Regions from separate parts of the Staphylococcus sp. mip270_02 genome, predicted to be linked through region 4. Evidence: riboswitches for the same ligand, from Rfam matches in the RefSeq annotation. Region 4 holds a riboswitch; each other region holds the start of a gene.
What was found. A riboswitch is a leader RNA that binds a small molecule or an ion and turns the genes downstream of it on or off. The one in region 4 is predicted to bind S-adenosylmethionine.

Region 1 (6,356 bases), 1.2 Mb from region 4:
CAATAATTTTCTCTTTTAAACTTTGATCTTCAAGTACTAATAATTGATCTACAGCATTCTCATCCAATTTAGCAATAGTATGAATAATTTTCTTCATTATAGGAATGTCTTGTTCTGTAATTGCTAAGAAAAAAACTAGCTTAGCTTTATTTTGTTTCCAGATATAACCTTGCATATTTTTAAAAATAATTACATGTGATTTCAATACTTTTTCTGGGTCACCATGTGGTATACTCATCCCATTACCAATATACGTAGAAGAAAATTTCTCTCTTTCCAATGCACTTTTCATGTAATCTTTGGTCACAGCATAATTGTTATCCAGAATCATTTGAGCTTGTTCAAAAACATAACTTGCAACCACTTGTTCCTGTTTATCTGAGCAAACACTAAACTGAATTGAAGCTAATTCATTTTGGTGTAATACAGGGTTTTGCTTATGGTGTAACGCTGAAGTAATTTTATTTTCATCCTCCTCTGAGAATAAAGGAGATACTTCTATGCAAGTTAAATCGTTAGGCACTTGTGCACCTTCAATAGAATGTGTAGAAACAAGAACATCAATATTGCTAAAGTTATAATTATCAATATCTTCCATTTTCAATGTATCTACTATATGAATGCTGTCATCTATATTTTTAATTTTCACTTCTAATAAACTAGAAATTCCCAACCCATAATAACAAGTGATAACAATATTAAATGAATCTTTTTTATGGCGATCTATGGAGGATTGAAAATGTAACGCTAAAAATGCAATTTCATCTTCAACTAAATTTATTTTTGCGTCTTTTGCAAGATGAGTTACTGTCTCATACAATGCATCAAATACAAAGGGATAATACTTTTTAATATCTTCTGTTAAAGGATTATTAATATAAACATTCTTTGCTATACGTAAGTAAGTTCTGCTGAAATGTGCATATAAATTGTCGCGTAGTTCTAGGTCTTCTGTAAAATCTACTCCTACATTTTTCTCCATCTGATGAATCATACGATCGATATAACTTTTAACAAAAATCCGTTCAAACCCTAAATCATATTTATTAAAATAATAGCTAATGAAGAATGATAACAGTTGCGCAGTTTTATCTGAAAGTTGATAACCTAACTCCAAATTGATATCTGTAATACATTGTTGCGCGATTTTATAGGAGGATTTATCGACTACCCATGAATAACCGTCATCGTTATTACGTTTAAATATAATAATTAAGTGTATAAGTAATTGTTTTATTCGTATTTTAGAAGTTTGTATATGATGTGCATTTAAGTTATTTTCAATAATTTGACTAATGATATCAATATGAGCCTTAGGTATTTCATTTAGTATTACATCATCAACAGTTTTATTTTTCGAAGATAGTTGGTTTAAATGTAGAATCGCATTTCTAATATTCATTTCACTTCCGTTTACAGTGACGCCTTTTTTCTTAGTTAGATTAACAGTAATATCAAATGAATTGCACCACGACTGAACACGCGTTAAATAATCACTAACTTCTGATTTAGATAAATTAAAGTGATGTGCTAATGAATCTAAAGTTGTGGGTTGTTGGTGCATTAAAATATGATAACCCAATTTTAGCAGTAATTCGTTTTCTTTGTTTGTAAAATCAGAAACGATTTCTTCTATATACTCTATACTATATAGGTCTTGGTTCACTTTGAAACCTCTACCTTTGACACTGGCAATTAACGACGACAATACTTCAACATTAATATATTTAATATCGTTTCTCACTGTTCTATTAGAGACATTTAAGTAATTTGCTATTTCATCTGCGCTTAAAAAACGATTACTGTTGTTGAGTAACAATCTAATAAGTTTGGCATGTCTTTCTAACATCACTGCACCGCGCTTTCCCTTATTTTCACTCTTGATCAAAGATGAATTAATATTTAAATTCATTGTAGCTATTACCTATTATTTAAGCAAGAAGTGGCTAATCGAAGTTCACATAATAAAAACACCAATTCAAAAGATATCATCTAATGAATTGGTGTTTTTATTTATTTTATTTTTCTGATGTATGGATAGTTTCTCTAATATATTCGTAAGCTTCTTTAAGTTGTTGCATTTCTTGATCATCCAACATAATTGCAAATCTTTGAACAATACCAGAGCCATCAACTAACGTAGGTAAACTATATGCACCATCTGTTAAGTCATATTCTTTACTGATTGAAGTCAGCGGGATAATAGTACGTTGATCCAATGCAATAGTTTGTATCAAGGATGTTGTAACTTTAGAAATAGCAGCATTAGTCCAACCTTTTTGATAAAAGACGTCCATAGATACCTCATTAATGATAGATGTTATATGTGCTTTATCAATTTCTGGGCTATTACTTAGCTCTTCATACTCTGTGAGCGACATACCATGAATACGCACTTTGCTCCACACAGGTATTGCATGTTGTCCATGTTCTCCAATAACAAATGCCTCAACATTTTTGGGATCGATTTGATAATGATGAGCGATAATCGTCTTGAACCTTGAAGTTTCTAAAGATGTTCCCGTTCCAATAATTTTATTAGATGGATAGTTTACTTGATTAGCAAAGTATACTATCGAATCTACAGGATTAGAAATCAAAATAATTATTGCTTCTTGTGTTACCTCGGCAACTTGGCTCATAACATTTTTTATAATGTCATGATTGCCTTGCGCTAATAAAGTACGATCACCATCATTTTTATCTGTTGGTACACTCGCAGCAATTACAATAAAATCAGCATCTGTTAAATCTTGATAACCCCCAGCTTTAATATTGATATGCGCAGTGTTAAATAATCCTTGCGAATGATTATGATCAAGAGCTTCTCCACTTGCAATCTCATCTTTATCATCAATCAAAACAATCTCTGAAAATAAATTCAAATATTGTACATCTGTTAAAACTTGACTACCTACTCTTCCTAATCCAACAATGCCTAGTTTAGACATAAACTACACCCCTTTTTTATTACTAATATCCGTTCATAATAATTTATTTTTCATACGGAATTACATCTTTACCGTATTCTTTTTTAATGAATTCTTTCATGTCTTTAGATTGTAAAACTTTTATAAGTGCTTGATACTTTTTGTCATCCTTATGTCCTTTTTTCACAGCAACGATATTCGCAAACGGTGATGACTCAGTTTCACTAATGATAGCATCTTTATGTGGCGTTAAGCCATTATCTAACGCGTAGTTTGAATTCATAATAACTGCAGCCCCTTCCTTACTTTCATATGTCTTAGGTAAGAATTCTGCCCCTTGTTTATTATTAAACTTCAAATCTTTTTTATTTTCTACAATGTCTTCAAATTTTGCGTCTTCTATACTAACACCTTTTTTAATCTTTATTAATCCTTCATCTACAAAGAATGATAAGAATCTCCCCTCTTCAGCTGGATTGTTAGAAACGTATATTGTTGAACCTTTAGGAATATCTTTAATATCTTTATATTTTTTACTATAAACACCCATAGGCGTAGTAAATACTTTTCCAACTTCTTCTATATCATAATTGTGGTCTTTCTTTTCTGCTTTTAAGTATGGCGTATGCTGGAAGAAATTGGCATCTACATCACCTTTATCTAATAATTTATTAGGTACTTTATAATCATTAACTGTTTTAACTTCTAAATCATATCCTTGTTTTTTCATTTCTTCTTTCGCATGTTTCAACACTTCACCATGTGGTGCTGGTGAAGCTGCAATGGTTATTTTTTTGTCCCCATCTTTACCATTTGAATTGCCACATGCTGCAAGCACGCTCATTAATATTAATAATGAACCTAAAACAATTAATTTCCTCATAATTCATTTCACTCCTCATGAATTTTTAAATTTCAAACTAAATTAAAAAATACTTTCTCTTAATTTTATAAGAGAAAGTATAAACCTTCTCTCATCTTTAAAAGTTCGATAACTTTTTGTGAATTAGCACCATTTCGTATAACGACGGTTGCTGGGTTTCATAGGGCACGTCCCTCCACCTCTCTTGATAAGAGTAAATCAATATGTAGTTGCAATGTTTTTATCCTAGCATTATACTCATATTTAGTCAATTAGTTTTTAGAAAATTCTAAATAATACGTTTATTAATTCAATCCTGTTCCATGTGAAACAACAAACTCTTAAAGCTATTTACCTTTACAGAAGGACCATTGCTACATATGCAATAAAGTTATTTAATGCATGCAGTGCTATAGCAGTAGCTAAACTTCGTTGTGTTTTTAAATAGATGTATACAATACCTATAGCGATAACGAGATACATAACTATTTCTAATGGTGATTGCGCTTCTGTTACGTGTAGAGATGCAAAAACAATTACAGATAATACTGACATCACTATAAAATTCAATTTCTTTCCTAATTCACCAATTACCAAGTGTCGGAAGAGAAACTCTTCAGTAACCGGTGCAATAATTACAATAGAAAAGAACGCAAGCACCGTTGAAAATGGTGTACTAAACATTTGTTGAACCAATAAGTCATTTTGTGTTTCTTCAAATTTCCATTGTTCAGGTGCAAATGTATCAACTAATACTGGAAAAATTAATTTAAATATAAACATAACAATAAATGTAACAACAATGAGTTTCCAATATTTCTTGATATTATTGAACCCATTTTTCCACTCACCTTTATAACTATTTTTATGTAACAACATCCATATAATCATGATAAATATAAAAACGCCAATCTCCATTAACAAAGCAGTAGAGCTCGACTCATCAATTCCATTATCTAAGTAACTACCACCAAAACTTATATTAACTGCCAACAATATGACCAAAATTATGATTGATAATATAAAATTGCTAGCTAAATAAATGATTGGCAGAAAAAAATCTTTACCGTTAATATCCTTCCATTGATATTTCTTTTCGTTTTTTAACGACATTGTAGCCCCTCCTAAAGTTTTATATACAACACACTTTTACATTGCACAATTTTTATTTTCTTCAAACATTTTACAATAATATAAATAGATAGTATAGCTCGACATTTAAACTAAATAATTTAATTTTCAATGCGTAAAAGGAAATGAAAAGTGGTATATAGAGATTAAATATACTATACATATTTTAAGGAGTTGTTGTCGATGCGTATATTGGTACTAGGTGCTGGCGGAATTGGTGGTTATTTTGGTGGTCGCTTAGCTGAGGCTGGCAAGCATGTTACATTTTTAGTACGGCCCAAACGCAAATCATATCTAGAACGAAATGGCTTAGCCATTCATAGTGAAAAAGGCGATTATCATTTTAATCCACAACTCATCACAAAAAATGATCGTGTCGAACCTTTTGATATCGTGCTATTATCTTCAAAGTCTTATCATTTAGATCATGCTATTGAAGATTTAAAACCATTTATAGATCATAACACCTTAGTTATTCCACTACTTAATGGCGTTGCACATGTCCCTAAGTTACAAAACGCTTTTGGAAAAAATAAAATCATGGGTGGCTACTGCATTATAGAAACAACACTTGATAGTACTGGGGAGATTATTCAAACCAGTCAATTTGATAAACTCTTTTTTGGGGAATTAAACGGTACTGAAAGCAACCGTGCTAAATATGTTGAACAGGCATTTTCAGGCACAAAAGCTGAATTTATTCTAAACACAAATGTCGAACAAGGCATGTGGCATAAATACTTAATGATTACTGTATTATCGGGCGTAACAACACTTATGCATGCACCTATTGGACCTATTCGTGATAGTGAAGGTGGTATAGAATTTATTAAATCCTTGTATAATGAGGCTGCTGGTATTATGCGTAAACACGATGCACCTATCTCTGATCAAATTGTTTCTAAATACATGCAAGCGCTAAATCAATTATCTTATCATTTCAAAACTTCCATGCAACGCGATATGGAAAAGGGACTTAATATCGAAACTGATCATTTGCAAGGTTATTTATTAGAATTAGCAGCACGTTACAATTTAGAAGCCCCTCTGCTTACTTGTGTTTATCAAAACCATAGCGTATATAAAGAAATGCTACAGTAAGCAACTACACATATAGGAGCGTGACAGAAATGATTTTTTAACTTAACTTTCTGTGCAGCTCCTAAATTTTTGAGTATCTTTAATATCAACATTTTGTATGTGTTTTATTTAAACTTTTTGAATAACTTATATAAGAAAAAAGGAGGCATTTGCCATGCAATCTAATCAACCACAACATCCATTTGATTTAGCAACTCAGCTCACACAACAGAAATCAGGCATGTATTCAGGACATACTTCCAGCGCCTATGCGAATATGGTCGGGCCATTCGGTGGTGTTATTGCATCCACATTATTACGTGCAGTTTTAGAACATGATGATATTCTAGGAG
Region 2 (6,356 bases), 850 kb from region 4:
TGCATTAGTTAAATGGCCACCACCGCCAAGTGCTTCCATTGTTAACTGCACATTGACAGCACCAAGTGAGCGGGCAGACATACCTATTACATTTTCTTCTCTTCTTGCAATCACGTACGAAGCCTCTACACCATCTAAACTTAACAGTTCATCGGCAGCTTGTGCAACTGTAACAGGATGATAAATTTTATCATTCGAACCGTGTGCAATGGCTACACCATTTTCTTGTAATTTCACTGTTTGAATCAACTCGGTACGATTGATATACGTATCAAGATCATCTTTCAAGAAATGTTGTGTCAATATTGTATCTGCACCATGCGCACGTAAGTAACTTGCTGCATCGAAGGTTCTAGAACCTGTTCGTAGCGTAAAGTTACGCGTATCTACAATAATACCTGCAAACATTACTGTCGATTCTAAACGTGTTAATCGTTGTTCTGTCGGTTGATACTCAAGTAGTTCTGTCACAAGTTCTGCAGTTGAACTTGCATATGGTTCCATATAAACAAGTAATGGACTCGAAATAAAGCTCTCACCGCGTCTATGGTGGTCAATAACCACTTTACGGTTAGCTTTATTTAAGATATTCTCATCGATGACCATTTCAGGTTTATGCGTATCTACAATGACTAATGTTGTCTTAGATGTCATAATATCCCATGCTTCATCCGATGTGATAAAACGGTCTTTTAATTCTGGTTTTTCATTTACTGCATCCATAACACGTCGTAATGTTGGATCAATGTCAGAATCATTTAAGACAATATACGCATCTAAGTTATTCATCATTGCAAAACGTGATACACCAATTGCACCACCGATTGCATCTAAGTCAGGACGTTTATGCCCCATAATGATAACTTTGTCGCCTTCCATCAGAATATCTTTAAGCGCATGTGATATAACACGTGCTCTAACACGTGTACGTTTTTCCATTGGGTCAGTCTTACCACCATAGAAACGTACATTTCCGTTCATATTCTTGATAGCAACTTGGTCACCACCACGTCCTAGCGCTAAGTCTAGGCCTGATTGTGATAGTTCCCCTAAATCTATTAAATCTTCAGAACCTTCACCGACACCGATACTTAAAGTTAATTGTGCACGGTAACCGACACTCTTTTCACGTAACTGACTTAAAATACTAAAGTTTGTTGCCTCTATGTTGTTTAATATATCTTGATTTAAATAAGCAACAAATTGATCTGAGCTATAACGTTTGAAATAAATGTTATGCTCACTAGCCCATCTACTAATCACACGTGTAACCATCGAGTTAATCTCTGATTTTTGTGTGTCATTCATATTTTGCGTAATCTCGTCATAATTATCTAAGAACAATGTAGCAATAATTGGTTTAGAGTCTTCATATAACTTATTTGTTTGTACTTCTTCAGTAATATCAAAGAAATACAATACATGTTCTTTTTCAGAATAACGTACGCGATAGTGGTACTCATTTTCAGAAATCTCAACTTCTTGTGTTTTTTCTAATTGTTTTAAGATATTAGGATATACTTCATTAACTGGATCGGAAATTACATTACGCGTTAAGCGTTCCGACATAAATTTGTTCATCCACTCTATGTTTTCATTTTCATCTAAGATAATCATACCGATTGGCAAACTTTTAATTGCAATATTATTGCCTGCCGAAATATGGCCACTTAGATTATCAACATAGCTATCTAGTTTCTGCAAAGCTCGTCTTACCATTATTGCTGTCCCTACAATAATAATCACTAATACAACTGTCGCTATGCCTGCAATGAGCTGGTTAAAAACAAACCAAACTACTACAAGTACAATTGCTGTGAGCGCCATAATAATAAATGGTAAAACTAACGCTTTTTTAGTGGATTGACGGTTCATTCTTCCACCTCAAATCATTTTTTAATGATACTTTTTAAGTTAATACACAAATCTATAACACCCAGGAGACTTACAATATGTGTTAATGGCATTAAAGCTGTCCCTATAACCATGAATAACACAGAAAGTGCGATTGGCATTGATTTTGCCTTCCCGAAAAAGTGAATAACACTTAAGCCCTGAATATACATACATAATGATAACACAATTTCAAAGTTTAAAACGATACTTTGGAAAGTCCCTGGTTGGCTCGCAAACATAACACAAATCAAGACAATAATATACATCCATAATAGTGAACGCTTCATTTGCCAAGCATATAATGGTTTAAATATTGGTGTAGCGATTTTGAACTTACGTAAAATTGGAAAAGTAATAATTAAATTGATTAAAATAAGTAGAAATACTGTGATAATGACATAACTTGGTAACTGAACTGACATCTGGCGGAAGCCTTCTTCAAGCATTTGCTTATATTCTGCACTTCCCGCAATTCCAGAAACAACATTATGCATGTAATCTTTCACTGGTTTTATCAAAACTGTAGAACTTGGTATTTTATCAAACGTTTGTAGTCCCATAAACGCAATTAACGAGAACATACTAATATAAGTAGTTGTTATATAAAGTATGCGTTCTTTAGATGTACGTTCTTTTAATAATTGGCCAATAACAAAACTCACTAAGAGTATAATGACCATGGTGCTCAACACAAATATATTACCTAATAATGTTGTTAATACCACTGTAATGACTGCTGTTAAACCAAATGATTCAATAGACTTATGCCATAAGATAATGCCTGGAATTGTCGCAAAGATACCTAACACCAGGCCTAACGGAGGTAATATATGTAAAGCTAAAGCCACTACGATTAGCGTTAGTATACTAAGCACAGTTACTTTAGGATATATTTTTGAAAACAATTTCGCCACTCCCATACTATTTTTGACTATAACTATTATTTTAACCTCTTTAAAACTTTTATACAATTATTGGCAATCCAAATACAGAAGATAACGATATACTATACTTTTCAAAATTATAAACTTATAAATGATTGTACTAATCAACACTTCACGGTATTACATTTCTAATACTACTACTTCTCGTGTCGCTTTACGCCACCACAACTTAAATACTTGTACAAAAAAAGGATGTACTATATATATATGTCAGTCTACCCTCCCCTATCGAAAGTAGTCATATAGCTTCATCCTAAAAATTAATATAATAGAGTTATTAAATCATTTTCTTTTAATTTTATATACTTTTAAGAAGTGATATAGATTAGGTGCCCAGTCATTAAAATTCAATAAGAAACCATCATGACCTACGTTATCTGGGACAAAGAAATGTTTGTGATATTTAAAACGTTTTCCCACGGCACGCACTAAGTCATCTGGATATAACAAATCATCTGTGAAGCCCATTGTCATTACTTTAGTATCTAGGTTACTAAACACTTCATCTACATCGTCGCGTCCTCTATCTACGTCATGGCTATCTAAGACGTCTAGGAGTGTTAAATAGCATAAAGAATCAAAATGATTCATAAATTTATTGCCTTGATGTTTTTGATAGGTTACAACTTGATCTGGTGAGAAACGTTTATCATAGCTTTTAGACGAACGGTATGTTAAAAACCCTAACTGCCTTGCAATACTCATCCCCTCTTTATTGTCTAAATGAATGGCCTGTCTCGCTATCTCATTAAACGCACGACTATAGGATGATGTTTTATCTGTAGCTGCGAGAATCACTGCTTTTTCAACATCAAATTTACGATTATATAATAATTCTATTGCTTGCATGCCACCTAACGAACCACCGATTAATATGTTAATCCTTTCGAAACCTAATGTTTCAATACCTAATTCTATGGCACGTACGATATCTCTTAACGTAAGTGTCTCAGGAAACTTTGGATCTGTTAACGCAGAACTTGAACCATAAGGGCTTCCAATAACATTAAATGTCAAAAACTGATAATCATTGATTGGCATATAACCACCGTCAATAATCCCTCTCCACCATCCAGGATTTTCATTTGTACCATACGTTAAGTGATTACCTGTTAAAGCATGACAGACCACTACGAGTGGTTGCCCTTTTAATCCTACATGTTCATAACGTAGTTTTAAGTTTGAGATGAATTCACCTGACTCCGTTGTGAATGGCCCTAGTTCTAGTGTATCAACCGTATAATTCGTCATGTTTTACCTCCTACTTAGTAAAAAAACTCCTCACTCATAAAATAAGTAAGAAGTTAAAAGTACTTATCATTCGAGTGTATCGATGGTATTAGCACCGTACTTTATAAGCCGGTTGCTGAAGCGTCAACGGGCCAAGTCCCTCAGCTTCTCGAAATAAGATTTGATTTTAATTGTATTAAAGATAAGCTCATTAATTAAGATAAAATTAAACTGTTAATGCAATCTGAAATATCTTAATTTTCTAATTATTTATAGTTTAACGGATAATATAACTTACTTCAATAGGATTATTTAAAATACCCAACGTAACACTGCCATAATAATAATGCCGCTAAGTATAGTGATTGTTAGACTGCGTGATATCACAGCAATGATAATAGTCGGGAGCATCGTTATTAAGAACGGCACGTTAATACTATAACCCATCACACCTTCTTGTTGCTCTATTAATCCATCGATGATTAAAGCAGTGAATAATGTAATTGGTATAAATGATAGCCATTTAATAACACGTTCAGACAACTTTATTTTAGTTATCAAAATAAAGGGAATAATTCGTGTGAGCCATGTTACCACACCACATAACACGATAATTGTTAACATATGTACCGTCGTTGTCATTTTTCCATCATCACTCCAATCAGTGCTGCAATAGTTGAAGCTAATATGATAGCCAAATATGAAGGCATAAACAAGCTTAAACTAAGCATCATTACAATCACACATATAATCAATACAAAATATATGTTTATCTTCGAGCGTCTAATCGACTCAAATTGTGAGACAGCTAAGAATATAAACATAGCGGTAATTGCAAAATCTAATCCTAGTGCTTCTGGTTGATGTATGTATTTACCAAAGACTGCACCAATAATACATGCAAATGTCCAAAAAACATATGCTGTTATATTTAATCCATGCAACCAACGATCATTAATCTTCTCACCTTTTAAATGTGGTGTAATAGCTACACCGAATGTTTCGTCTGTTACTAATGTAGAAAGACCAATTCTATTTAATAAACTATAGTTTTTATAATTTGGCGCAAGCGTCATACTTAATAAAAACATTCTTGAGTTCACAATGAATGTCGTCAATATAATTGCAGATATGGGCGTGCCAGAAATAACAAGTGCACAAATAATAAACTGTGCCGCGCCCGCATACACTAGCAAGCAAAGTAAAATAATTTCCAACATACTAAATCCTGATGCCACTGCAACAATTCCAAAAGACAGACCAACACCAGCATAACCTAACAAAGTAGGAATACACGCTTTTACACCTTGTTTAAAAGTAACATGCGCCTCATTGTCCATTTTCCCACCCTCTCACTTCAAACGCTAAAAACAGTAAATCCATTCTAATATAATAGCATAAAAGTAATCAACATCTTTAGACGCCGGTTTGTGTGATGTTAGTCTAACGAACGTCTTAAAACATTGTTAATACAGTTATTTAAATATTTCAGAATCTTGTGTTATCAATTAGACTTCCCTTAGAAACTCCAGTACTTTCAATCAAATTAACTATTTTAATAGTGCGTATTTTATGTATTTCTTATGCTCAACTTTTACGCCTCCCCTACCCTCTCCGTACATAAAAAAGTGCATAGCTAATACTTTAACTACGCACTTTTAATAATTTATTTAATAGGACGGATGACTGTTTTACCACCCATATATGGAACTAATGCTTCTGGTATTGTTACAGAACCATCTTCATTTTGGTAATTTTCAACTATTGCAGCAAACGTACGCCCTACTGCTAATCCACTACCATTAAGTGTATGTGCTAATTCTGGTTTAGCATTTTTATCACGTTTAAAACGAATATTCGAGCGACGTGCTTGGAAATCAGTAATATTTGAACAAGAACTTATTTCTTTATATTCATTATAGCTTGGCAACCAAACTTCTAAATCATACGTTTTACTTGAACCAAAACCAATATCACCTGTACATAAAATAACACGACGGTATGGTAAGCCTAATTCTTCTAAAATTGCTTCTGCATGTCCAGTCATCTCATCTAAAGCCTGCCAAGAATCTTCTGGTTTTTCAAAACGAACCATTTCAACTTTATCGAATTGATGTAAACGAATAAGGCCTCTTGTATCACGACCAGCTGAACCCGCTTCACTACGATAACATGCTGATTGGGCAGTGAATTTAGCTGGTAATTCATCCGGTCCGATAATTTCATTACGGTAATAATTTGTCAGCGGTACTTCTGCAGTTGGTATAGTATATAGTCCTTCTTTTT
Region 3 (6,356 bases), 970 kb from region 4:
ATCCGTGCTTTTATTACTAATTTTTGTAATCGCAAATTCAATAGTATATTACCTGTTGCAACACCTTTCGTTAACATAGTTGGTAGCTTTCTCATTGGTTTCCTATTAGGCACATTGCTTAAGTTAGATTGGGTTGAGCCCTTTGTAATCGTTGGTATATTAGGTGGTCTTACTACCTTTTCTACTTTATCATCTGAACTCGTCCAACTATTAATGACTAAAAAGAAAGTTATTTATTTCATTGTTTATTCTGCACTCCAATACGGCGTTTCCTTTTTAGCTTGTTTATTAGGCTACATACTTTAACGGAAAACCTAATAAAGTTCATTATAAAAAGCCACAAAACCATTAAATTGGTTTTGTGGCTTTTTATGTCATATACATTGTCCATGCTTAATAATGACAATTTCATTAGGCTTGTAATATTATATCGCAAATTTGACTAAATCAAAGTTAACGAGTCAATATCATTAAATCATTAATTTAATTATTAACACTTAAATAATAATACAGTTTTATATAACACTTTAATGACCACTGTATTTTGCAGGATCTGGTCCAATTCTACGTTCTTCATTGAGGTTATCTAATTTTTCTATTTGTGCAGCTGTTAAAGCAAAATCAAATACATTAATATTCTCTTCTATTCTAGAAGGAGTGACCGATTTTGGTATTACTACAACACCATGTTCAATGTTCCATCTAATGATTACTTGAGCCGGTGTTTTGCCCACTTCATTTGCTACCGCATTTACTGTTTCATCTTCCAAAATTTGTGCATTCATTAATGGTGACCATGACTCCATATGAATATTTTGAACTTCCAGATATCTATTTAAAGATGATTGTAATAAATATGGGTGGAATTCTACTTGATTTATTACTGGTTTAATTGAAACTTGTGCTAATAATGCTTCTAAATGTTCAATATTAAAGTTACTTACACCAATATTTTTCACTTTATCATTTTTATAAAGGTCTTCCATACCCTGCCAAGTATCAATCATCAGTGCTTCATCAGTTCCAGGCCAGTGCATTAGATATAAATCCAAATAGTCTAAACCTAATTTGTTTAAACTTGTTTCATATGCATCAGCGACATTTTGACGACCGTAATCATCAAGCCATAATTTAGAAGTAATGAATAAATCACTTCTTTTTAATCCTGTTGAAGCTAATCCTTCAGCAATACCTTGACCTACTTTATCTTCATTTTCATAAATCATTGCTGTGTCGATATGTGTATAACCATTTTCAATTGCATGTTTTACTGACGTTGCACATTCATCATTATTCTCCACACGAAATGTGCCCAATCCAACAATTGGCATTTCATTCCCATTATAAAATGTAATATTTTCCAAGTTAAAATCCCCTTTTTATTTTGTTAATTATTATACTAATTAATATTCCCAAATATATAAATAAAAATGCCTATTTGTTTAAAATTAATTTTTATTTTTGCAATTCTTTAAAGCGTATGTCATCAATCGTATATTTAATTTATGGCTAAATTAAACATGCAGGCTGTATCAGATAATATTTTTAAAGTTTTACAATCCAAAAAAACTGTCAACAAAAGTCTAAATACTTTTGTTGACAGTTTATACTACATAGCCTTATTTATTCTCAAAATTTGAAATTTGTGTCTTTAATTAAATGATTCAATTTCATCCATAACACGTTGCAAATCTTCAACGTTATATTGAATGCGACCATGGAATACGAATTTATTGAAGAATTCATCCAATTGTTCTGGACCAACTAACACTTTGGTATTTGAACTTTGCGCATAGTTTGAAATTGTTACATCGCCCTCATTTTTAGGATTGAAATATAAAATTGTTGTTGGTGTGAATTTTAAATTCAATTCTGTTTGAATATCACCAGCTAGTTTCTCAATATCATTCAAATGAGTCGTATAATTAACAAAAGATAATGAGTTTTCATCTTCGTTTTGATCTAATACAAGAGTTTGTGGTTCTTGTCTATCAAGGTCCAACGTGTTAAACACTTGCTCCATTGTTGGTTGTTCTTTAAATTGTGCGGCACTCACACCATTGTATACGTGACCTTTTAATAATTGTGAGTCAATTATATATAAACCAGTACGCGTAAGTACTAAATGACTAATACGCTGTACATCATTAAATTCATTCTTAGGTAAAAATATATTGGCCATAATGTGCATATCTTCTGGGCGAATTCTTTTCTCATTTACTAATCTTTCTCGAATACCAATAAGTCTCATATCAGTTACATATTCACTTTGATTTTTAGAGAATAATTTCAATGCATCAATTTCTCTATTTTTCGAACTAACTGTAGCATTATATTCTTCTTTTTGCTTTGTTACTGTTTTTTTATTTTCTATTCTTTCTTTTTCTAATTCTTCTTCATGCTCATCGCTTAGTTTTTGTTCTCTGGTTTTGTATTGTTCTTCTACCTTTTGTTGTGCTTTCTTCTTACTTTTCAAAGCAATGATAAATAAAATGAAACAAATTACTGCTACAACAATTGCCACAATTAAACCAATCTCTAATGGTCCAAATGAATTCATAACAAAAAACGCTCCTTTATGTGTTCAGTAACTTAATTATAATAGATAAACGCATAGCATTCGAGAATAAAGTTAAAAAATTTTTTGTTCTAGTTAAGCTTTAACTGTATCTTTTAATAAATTAATTTTATCTAACTTTTCCCATGGTAATAGTACGTCTGTACGACCAAAATGACCATATGCAGCAGTTTGTTTATAAATAGGGTGTTTCAAGTCTAACATTTTAATAATTCCAGCTGGTCTTAGATCAAAATGTTGTCTAACTGCCTCAACCAATTCAATTTCTTTAACTTTTCCTGTACCAAATGTATCTATAGAAATAGAAACCGGCTCAGCTACACCAATAGCATATGCAAGTTGCACTTCACATTTGTCTGCTAATTCAGCAGCAACGATATTTTTTGCTACATAGCGGGCAGCATAAGCAGCAGAACGATCAACTTTAGTTGGGTCTTTACCACTAAAGCATCCCCCACCATGACGTGCATAACCACCATACGTATCAACAATTATTTTACGTCCAGTAAGACCTGCGTCACCTTGTGGTCCACCTATAACGAAACGACCAGTAGGATTGATATAAAATTTAGTGTTCTCATCTAAAAGCGCTTCTGGCACTGTTGGATAAATGACGTGTTGTTTAATATCATCTTGAATTTGTGCTAATTCGATATCTTCAGCATGTTGTGTTGACACGACAATCGTATCAATTCGATGTGGTTGATCTTGCTCATCATATTCCACAGTTACTTGTACTTTACCATCAGGACGTAAGTAATTTAATATTTCATCTTTACGTACATCTGATAAGCGTTTAGCAAGTTGGTGTGACAAGAAGATTGGTAAAGGCATGTATGTATCCGTTTCATTCGTAGCATAACCGAACATCAAACCTTGGTCTCCCGCTCCTGTAGCTTCGATTTCTTCTTCTGATACGTCTTCACGATACTCTAAAGCTGTATCGACACCTTGAGCGATATCTGGTGACTGTTCATCAATTGCCGTTAATACTGCCATTGTCTGGCTATCATAACCGTATTTAGCACGCGTGTAACCTATCTCTTTAATTGTTTCTCTAACCACTTTTGGAATATCAACATATGTTGTTGTTGATATTTCTCCTGAAATTAACGCCATACCAGTAGTCACCGTCGTTTCACAAGCAACACGTGCGTTTGGGTCATCTTTCAATATTTCATCCAATATAGCATCAGATACTTGATCCGCTATTTTATCTGGATGCCCTTCTGTTACCGATTCTGAAGTGAATAATCTTCTATTGTAAGTCATAATTTGCTCCTTTAGTTTTAAATTACGAAAATTCTCTCTCTGTTGAGCTCATTAAAAAAGCCTTCTACACTATCAATAAATAGAGAGAAGGCCCTTATACGTCCATTCGCTCTTATCGTTCAGACGATATTTGTCTGCAAACGGTTTGGCACCTTTCTTCGTATTAAGAAGAGGTTGCTGGGCTTCATTGGGTCCATGTCCCTCCGCCACTCAGGATAAGAGAATCCGTTAAGTCCTATAGTACAGAATCAGCGATATAATGTCAATTTTACATTTATTAATATTTATTTAAAATTCCTTTTAGATTGGTATGGACTATTGATATATATGTGTTATACTCTGTAATTGTAAAGGCTTACAATAACTAAATAGCGTTGGAGGGATTAGTATGGCTGTAGATACATACACTTATACAAACAAAATTGAAAGTATTTTAGACAAACAATCTTCATTATTTCAATTATCTACAACACAGTTGTATAACAAGATTTTAGATAATAATGAAGGCGAACTTACCGAATTAGGTGCAATTAACGCTAGAACAGGTAAATATACAGGTCGTTCACCAAAAGATAAGTTTATTGTAAATGAGCCATCTTATAGAGATGATATTGACTGGGGTAATGTTAACCAACCGATTGAGGAAGAAACATTTTTAAAATTATATGATAAGGTTCTAAACTATTTAGACAAAAAAGATGAACTATATGTATTCAATGGTTATGCCGGTAGTGATCATGACTCACAATTGAAATTAACTGTTGTAAATGAATTGGCGTGGCATAATCTATTTGCTCAAAATATGTTTATACGTCCTAATTCAAAAGAAGAAGCACAAGAAATCAAACCAAACTTCACAATTATTTCAGCACCACATTTTAAAGCCGATCCAGAAATTGACGGCACAAACTCAGAAACATTTATCATCACATCATTCAAACATAAAGTTATCCTCATTGGTGGGACTGAGTATGCTGGTGAAATGAAAAAAGGTATTTTCTCCGTAATGAACTATTTACTACCTAAAGATAACATTATGAGCATGCATTGTTCAGCTAACGTTGGAGACAAAGGTGACGTCGCTTTATTCTTCGGCCTTTCTGGTACTGGTAAAACGACACTATCAGCTGACCCAACACGTAAACTTATTGGCGATGATGAACATGGTTGGAATGAAAATGGTATTTTCAACATTGAAGGTGGTTGTTACGCTAAAGCAATTAACCTTTCTTATAAAAAAGAACCTCAAATATATGACGCTATTAAATATGGTACTATTTTAGAAAATGTTGTTGTTGACGAAGATGGTGATGTTGACTTCGATGATAATCAATACACAGAAAATACTCGTGCAGCATACCCAATCAACCACATTGAAAATATTGTAACGCCATCTAAAGCAGCTCATCCTAATACAATTATTTTCTTAACTGCAGATGCTTTTGGTGTTCTACCACCTATTTCAAAACTATCCAAAGATCAAGCAATGTATCATTTCTTGAGTGGATTCACTGCTAAATTAGCTGGTACAGAACGTGGCGTAACTGAGCCAGAACCTTCATTCTCTACATGTTTCGGTTCACCTTTCTTACCTCTAAACGCTAAAGTTTATGCTGATTTATTAGGTAACTTAATCGATCAACACGATGTAGATGTTTATCTTGTAAACACTGGTTGGACTGGTGGTAAATATGGCGTAGGACGTCGTATAAGCCTAAGTTACACAAGACAAATGGTAAATCAAGCAATCACAGGGCAATTAAGAGATGCTGAATATATTAAAGATGATATGTTTGGTTTAGATATTCCAGTTGAAGTTGAGGATGTGCCTCAAACGCTATTGAATCCTATTAATGCTTGGAGTAAGCCAGAAGCCTATAGAGAGCAAGCTCAAGATTTAATTAACCGTTTCAATCACAACTTCGAAAAATTCGGGATAGAAGTTGATGATCTAGCAATACATGGTGGGTTTAAATAATATTTGTTATTTATATGATATAAAAGAGAGGATTGGGTATTAGAAACCAATCCTCTCTTTTGATTTACTCTATTATATTTTATTCTCTTCCACATCTATCATCCACTGTTTAATTTCACAAAGCGTTTGTTTTAGTGCAAATGGTCTCGGTACATGACCTTCTAACATTTGATAAAACGTACGATAAGTTGTTCCCTTTTCCTCTAATTGCTGTGCTAAATGATAGGCATGATGAATGCCTACTTGCTTATCTTTTCCACCATGAACAATAAGTATAGGCGGGCTAGACTTAGTAATTTGAGCTAATGCATCTCGCTGCTGATAGGCAACAGCTTGCTTTTTAGGATGACCAATCATGCGTTTCAACATACCTCTTAAGTCAACGCGTTCTTCATACATTAAGTATATATCAGATACTCCACCCCAGATAATATAACTTGAGATTGGTAAATCTTGAAATGTGAGCAAACCCTGAAGTCCACCTCTGGAAAATCCAACCATATGAATGGTAGCATAAGGGTATTTTTG
Region 4 (6,356 bases):
ATTGTTTGGAGGCTCAGTTTCATATGGTTGCTTAGACGATCCAAAAGCACCTGGTCAAATCCACGTTGAAAAGTTAAAGCAACAAATTAAATTATACGAGTAGTTTGAAAATAGTGGTCGCCTGATTTATAATTGAAAATAATTATCACTAATGAAAGGGCGATAATCAATGGAACTACAAGATGCAATTGCACATCGTAGAAGTATTAAGGTTTTTAAAAGAGACATGACTATAGATGATAATGCTCTATATCAAGCGATACAGCAAGCGACAGATGCCCCTAATCATGGCATGAGAGAGCCTTGGAGAGTGGTTCATATTGCTAAAGATCGCTTGGGCCCTATGAGTAAACAACTCTCAGAGGTCGCATTCCCTAATTTAGATAAAAAACAAGAAAATCATTATAACACTGTTACAAATCTGGGTGGCATGCTTGCATTAATTCTAAAAAGAGATCCAAGACAACGAGAAGATTTAGAAAATAATATGGCATTTGGAGCTTTCGCACAAAACTTAATGCTATTATTACATGAAGCGGGTATTGGCACATGTTGGAAATCACCGGCATATATATTTATCCCTGAAATAAGATCGATATTTAATGTGAAAGATGATGAACAACTTGTAGGTTTCTTGTATCTCACAGATTTACAGGATGAAATGCCACATAGAGAGCGTCATACTGATCAAGTAATAGAAAAGTTTTAAAGTGATTTTAAGAATGGGCATTCAAAATCAAAAGTGAAATTTGACTTTGAGTGCCCATTCTTAATTTTTATAATTATATAATTAAATATTAAAAAATTGCGTCATTATATTTCGGTAAAGATGACTAAGGCTAACAGGAGCTTTATCTGAGTTAAAATTCATATTCATGCATATATCGCACTAACTTAAAACAGATTACCTGAGCTAGAGCTCATGCATAAGAGCCACTAACTCAAAACAGATTACCTGAGCTAGAGCTCATGCATAAGAGCCACTAACTCAATAAATTGAGAAGTGGCTCTTTAAAGAAGTGGCTCTTTAAAAATGCTGTCATTACAATAATTAAGGCTGGGACAATTAATTTCTCCCAGCCCATAAAATGAGATGAAATATCTCATTTATTAATCAATTATTTAAATGTTTCAGCTAAAAATGCTTCCACTTGTTCTGGTGATTTCGCATTAGCTGAGTGTAAGTGAGCTAATTTTTCTCCGTTTTTAAATACTAGTAAGCTTGGTATGCCCATCACATCGTTGTCAGCTGCAACATCTTCAAGCTCGTCACGATTGACTGTAAACCAGTCGTAATCATTGTATTTTTCTTGGATAGGGTCAATCCACATATCCATTGCTTTACAGTCAGGGCACCAGCCAGCTTCGAATTTTACAATGACAGGGTTATTACTCTGTATAGTTTCTTTAAATGCATCATTTGTATTAATAGGTTTCATAATTTTCTCCTTTTTAAAAATATAATTAAGCTTATTATAACGGACATTTTGAAGTTATAAAAAAAATCAGCTTATTAATTAGAGCGTTTTGGCAATAAATTTGATATATTAATGTTAACTAGTTATAGGAGGTACAGAATAATGATAAAATTTTACCAATATCCTAATTGTACTACTTGTAAAAAAGCAGCAAAATTTTTACAAGACTACGGTGTGAGCTTTGAACCAATCGATATAGTACAACATACGCCCACTAAAAACGAGTTTAAAGAAATTTTAGAGGCGACTGATATCGATATAAATAAACTCTTTAATACGCACGGTGCTAAATATCGTGAATTAGGTCTTAAAGACAAAATGAATGACCTTACTGATGATGAAAAGTTAGATTTATTATCAACTAATGGTATGTTGGTCAAAAGACCATTAGCTATTTCTGGAGACAAAGTTACAGTTGGTTTCAAAGAAGATCAATATAAGGAAACATGGTTATCTTAATTCCTCTTTTGGAGATAGAGCATCTCTTTAAATAGAGCAATCTCTATAAGTTGAAATTATAAGTTGTGTTTGTAAACGCTTCATCTATTGTTATGAAAAGATTATAATAATATTAATATGCTAAGAAATAGTTGATTGTATGGTATGCATATGGCATCATTAATATGTAAAATCATTTAGGAGGGGATTCTCGTGGCAGTACCGAGTGAATTAAAATATTCTAAAGAACATGAATGGGTAAAAGTTGAAGGTAATACAGTAACAATTGGTATCACTGAATATGCTCAAGGTGAACTTGGCGATATCGTATTCGTTGAATTACCAGAAGTAGATGACGAAATTAATGAAGGCGACACTTTTGGTAGTGTTGAATCCGTAAAAACTGTTTCAGAACTATATGCACCTGTATCAGGTAAAGTAGTTGAATCTAATGATGAATTAGAAGATAGCCCTGAATTCGTAAATGAATCACCTTACGAAAAAGCTTGGATGGTTAAAGTTGAACTAAGTGACGAAAGTCAATTAGATGAATTATTAACTGCAGAGCAATATTCAGAAATGATTGGCGAATAATATAACACTGAACTCCATGATATAACTATCTTGGAGTTTTTTTCATATCATTGAGGATTATTGAAGATTTAGCAATTTTATAAGTCTAACAAGTTCACCTCAACTTTAAAAAATGATAAATTATGTTTGTTATAATAAGAAATATTTTAACTATGTAAATTATGTTTATTGTCACTACGGATTGTGAAGAACTAAGTAGAAAAGATTTACTATCAACATTTAGAGGGTGGATGTCATGACGATACTGAACCAAGTAATTGTTGTCGAAGGAAAGTCAGACAAGAAGCGTGTCAAACAAGTTATTGATCAGCCAATAGAAATTATTTGCACGAATGGTACGATGAGTGTAGATAAATTAGATGAAATGATTGATACTTTATATGACAAACAAGTGTATATTCTTGTTGATTCGGATGATGAAGGTGAAAGAATACGAAAATGGTTCAAACGCTATTTAAGTGAAAGTAGACATATAAGAGTAGATAAACAATATTGTGAAGTCGCTCGTTGTCCTAAACCATATTTATCTAGAGTATTGGAAAAACATGGTTTTATAGTTAAGGATGAAGAAAAGGTGGCGAAAGCAAAATTGGATTATATAGCTGAAAGGGTAAGTTTATTAACATGAATGTAACAAGTGAACAACGCGTTGACGTCAATAAATATATAAATGAAGATAAGTATCTTATCTTTGGTTATACACCAACATGTGGCACATGTAAGGTTTCTGAACGTATGCTAGATATTGCTAACGATATTTTGCAATTACCTACAATAAAAATGGACTTAAACTTTCATCCTGATTTTAGTCAATTGTATGAAATTCAATCTGTACCAGTTTTATTAGTAATGTCAAAAGGTGAAGAGCAAAAAAGGATTTATGCATTTCAATCGGTGCCTTATTTGTTAGAAAATTTAAAATAGTTATTGACGAAATATTAGTACGATGGTAGGATTAAAAATAATTAAATAATGAAACTCTTATCACGAGAGGTGGAGGGATGTGCCCTACGAAGCCCGGCAACCGTCTTTAATAGAAATGGTGCCAATTCACATAAAGTTTTAAAGCTTTAGAAGATGAGAGAAGCGATTTTGCTTTCTCTATACTTCGGTGAACATAGAGAAAGCATTTTTTTAATTGAAGGATTAGCAACACAAGGAGGAAACAGAATGATTGAGTTAAATCAAATAGTCAAAAAGTACAAAACGAAAAAACAGGACGTACTGGCTGTAGATCATGTTGATTTAAGTATTCAATCAGGCTCGATTTTTGGAGTAGTTGGTTTTTCAGGTGCGGGCAAAAGTACTTTAATTAGACTTTTAAATAATCTCGAACAACCAACTTCAGGAGACGTCATTATCGATGGAGATACAATTGGTAAGCTATCAAAATCACAGTTAAGAAAAAAGCGTCAAAAAGTGAGCATGATATTTCAACATTTTAATTTACTATGGTCGCGTACTGTATTAAATAATATTACATTTCCATTGGAAATAGCGGGTGTGCCTCGCCGTGAAGCGAAACAACGGGCAAAAGAATTAGTAGAACTTGTTGGACTGAAAGGTAGAGAAAGTGCATATCCTTCAGAACTGTCAGGTGGTCAAAAACAACGTGTCGGTATTGCGCGAGCGTTAGCAAACGAACCAACTGTATTGCTTTGTGATGAAGCGACAAGTGCATTAGATCCTCAAACAACAGATGAAATTTTAGAATTATTATTGAAAATTAAAGAAGAAAGAAATTTAACAATCGTAATCATCACACACGAAATGCATGTCATTAGACGCATATGTGACGAAGTAGCTGTTATGGAAAACGGTCGCGTGATTGAACAAGGTCTAGTTTCCACAGTTTTTGAGAATCCACAACATGCGGTTACAAAACGTTTTGTTAAAGATGATTTAAATGATGATTTTGATAAATCTATTAGCGACTTAGTGTCACTTAATGAAGATGATTATGTTGTTCGTTTGAATTTCACAGGGAATAATACCACGCAACCTCTCGTGTCATATATAACGAAAACGCATAATATCGATGTGAATATATTAGAAGCTAATATTAAACATACAAAAGATGGTTCGCTTGGTTTCTTAGTAATTCAATTGAGCGATGTAAATTTAGAAAAATTCGAAAAGTTTAAAAATGATTTAGAAGCACAGCATGTGTCAGTGGAGGTGTTAAGACATGGGTAATTCATTGAGTGACATCCTCCGCGAGATGTTTACAATGCCAAACGTCAGCTGGGACGAAGTTTGGTTAGCGACATACGAAACAATTTATATGACAGTTATTTCGACAATTTTTGCCTTTGTATTAGGCTTAATATTAGGTGTATTACTCTTTTTATCAGCTAAAAGTAAATCACCTATAGCGAGGGTTTTCTATACTATTGTTTCATTTATAGTTAACTTGTTTAGAGCGATACCATTTATTATTTTAATCTTATTGTTAATTCCGTTTACAAGTTTAGTGTTAGGCACGATTAGTGGTCCAACAGGAGCATTACCTGCTTTAATCATTAGTGCGGCGCCTTTCTATGCCAGACTTGTAGAAATTGCATTTAAAGAGATTGATAAAGGTGTTATTGAAGCAGCTTGGTCAATGGGTGCCACTACTTGGACAGTAGTCAAAAAAGTACTATTACCTGAAGCGATGCCAGCATTAATTTCAGGTATTACTGTTACAGCGATTGCTTTAGTAGGTTCTACTGCAGTAGCCGGTGTTATTGGTGCAGGTGGTTTAGGTAACCTAGCTTATTTAACAGGTTTCACTAGAAATCAAAATGACGTTATTTTTGTTTCAACAATTTTAATCCTTATTATTGTGTTCATCATTCAATTTATTGGTGATTGGGCTACTAATAAAATTGATAAGAGATAATCTTAAAAAGGGGGACTTTTTATATGAAAAAATTAGTTAGCTTAGCTTCTGTACTTGTATTAGCGCTTGTTTTAGCAGCATGTGGGAATAGTGGAGGTAGTGAAGATAAAAAAATTACAGTAGGTGCTTCTCCAGCTCCTCATGCTGAAATTTTAGAAAAAGCCAAGCCGTTATTGAAAGATAAAGGCTATGATTTGAAGATTAAAACAATTAATGATTATACAACACCGAATAAATTATTAGATAAAGGTGAATTAGACGCAAACTTTTTCCAACATACACCTTACTTAAAAACTGAGAAAAAAGATAAAGGATATAAAGTAGAATCAGCAGGTAATGTTCATCTAGAACCAATGGCTGTTTATTCTAAAAAATATAAGAGTCTAAAAGATTTACCAAAAGGCGCCACAGTGTATGTTTCTAATAATCCAGCTGAAGAAGGCCGTTTCTTAAAATTCTTCCAAGATGCAGGATTAATTAAAATAAAAGACGGTGTGAAGATTGAAGATGCTAAATTTGATGATATCGTAGAAAACAAAAAAGATATCAAATTTAATAATAAACAATCTGCAGAATACTTACCGAAAATTTATCAAAATGAAGATGCTGATGCTGTAATTATCAACTCTAATTTTGCAATCGATCAAAAATTAAGTCCTAAAGATGATTCTATTGTATTAGAGAAAGCGAAAGACAATCCTTATGCCAATTTAATTGCTGTTAAAGAAGGACATAAAGATGATAAAAAAATCAAAGCATTGATGGAAGTATTACAATCTAAAGAAATTAAAGATGAAATCAATAAAAAATATGATGGTGCCGTAGTACCAGCTAAATAACAGCGAAATATAAAAATAAACCCTTTAACTGTGATGGTTAGAGGGTTTATTTTTGTGTGATCTTTTCAAATAGGACTGTTAATATTTTTGGGGTTAGGAAATCTTAGCTTATTCAAACAATTT

Region 1: another riboswitch for S-adenosylmethionine. It lies ahead of ACW5YJ_RS03115 (MetQ/NlpA family ABC transporter substrate-binding protein); the one in region 4 lies ahead of ACW5YJ_RS11635 (methionine ABC transporter ATP-binding protein).
Region 2: another riboswitch for S-adenosylmethionine. It lies ahead of metX (homoserine O-acetyltransferase MetX); the one in region 4 lies ahead of ACW5YJ_RS11635 (methionine ABC transporter ATP-binding protein).
Region 3: another riboswitch for S-adenosylmethionine. It lies ahead of metK (methionine adenosyltransferase); the one in region 4 lies ahead of ACW5YJ_RS11635 (methionine ABC transporter ATP-binding protein).

The regions. Positions count from the first base shown of each region.
Region 1 is NZ_CM132934.1:715,830-722,185, reverse strand. It holds gene ACW5YJ_RS03125 (BglG family transcription antiterminator) at 1-1,849, opposite strand, end outside; gene ACW5YJ_RS03120 (lactate/malate family dehydrogenase) at 2,019-2,951, opposite strand; gene ACW5YJ_RS03115 (MetQ/NlpA family ABC transporter substrate-binding protein) at 2,995-3,813, opposite strand; SAM riboswitch class I at 3,902-4,007, opposite strand; gene ACW5YJ_RS03110 (CPBP family intramembrane glutamic endopeptidase) at 4,150-4,905, opposite strand; gene panE (2-dehydropantoate 2-reductase) at 5,107-6,024, shown strand; gene ACW5YJ_RS03100 (thioesterase family protein) at 6,179-6,356, shown strand, end outside.
Region 2 is NZ_CM132934.1:341,946-348,301, reverse strand. It holds gene ACW5YJ_RS01455 (DHH family phosphoesterase) at 1-1,875, opposite strand, end outside; gene ACW5YJ_RS01450 (DUF2232 domain-containing protein) at 1,890-2,816, opposite strand; gene metX (homoserine O-acetyltransferase MetX) at 3,123-4,091, opposite strand; SAM riboswitch class I at 4,152-4,251, opposite strand; gene ACW5YJ_RS01440 (AzlD domain-containing protein) at 4,383-4,712, opposite strand; gene ACW5YJ_RS01435 (AzlC family ABC transporter permease) at 4,709-5,410, opposite strand; gene serS (serine--tRNA ligase) at 5,737-6,356, opposite strand, start outside.
Region 3 is NZ_CM132934.1:1,493,346-1,499,701, reverse strand. It holds gene ACW5YJ_RS07070 (fluoride efflux transporter FluC) at 1-306, shown strand, start outside; gene ACW5YJ_RS07065 (aldo/keto reductase) at 528-1,364, opposite strand; gene ACW5YJ_RS07060 (nuclease-related domain-containing protein) at 1,652-2,560, opposite strand; gene metK (methionine adenosyltransferase) at 2,654-3,850, opposite strand; SAM riboswitch class I at 3,960-4,072, opposite strand; gene pckA (phosphoenolpyruvate carboxykinase (ATP)) at 4,239-5,828, shown strand; gene ACW5YJ_RS07045 (alpha/beta hydrolase family protein) at 5,901-6,356, opposite strand, start outside.
Region 4 is NZ_CM132934.1:2,461,779-2,468,134, reverse strand. It holds gene aroD (type I 3-dehydroquinate dehydratase) at 1-103, shown strand, start outside; gene ACW5YJ_RS11665 (nitroreductase family protein) at 170-709, shown strand; gene ACW5YJ_RS11660 (thioredoxin family protein) at 1,119-1,439, opposite strand; gene ACW5YJ_RS11655 (arsenate reductase family protein) at 1,581-1,937, shown strand; gene gcvH (glycine cleavage system protein GcvH) at 2,130-2,510, shown strand; gene ACW5YJ_RS11645 (toprim domain-containing protein) at 2,746-3,138, shown strand; gene ACW5YJ_RS11640 (thioredoxin family protein) at 3,135-3,434, shown strand; SAM riboswitch class I at 3,489-3,594, shown strand; gene ACW5YJ_RS11635 (methionine ABC transporter ATP-binding protein) at 3,681-4,706, shown strand; gene ACW5YJ_RS11630 (methionine ABC transporter permease) at 4,699-5,394, shown strand; gene ACW5YJ_RS11625 (MetQ/NlpA family ABC transporter substrate-binding protein) at 5,418-6,233, shown strand.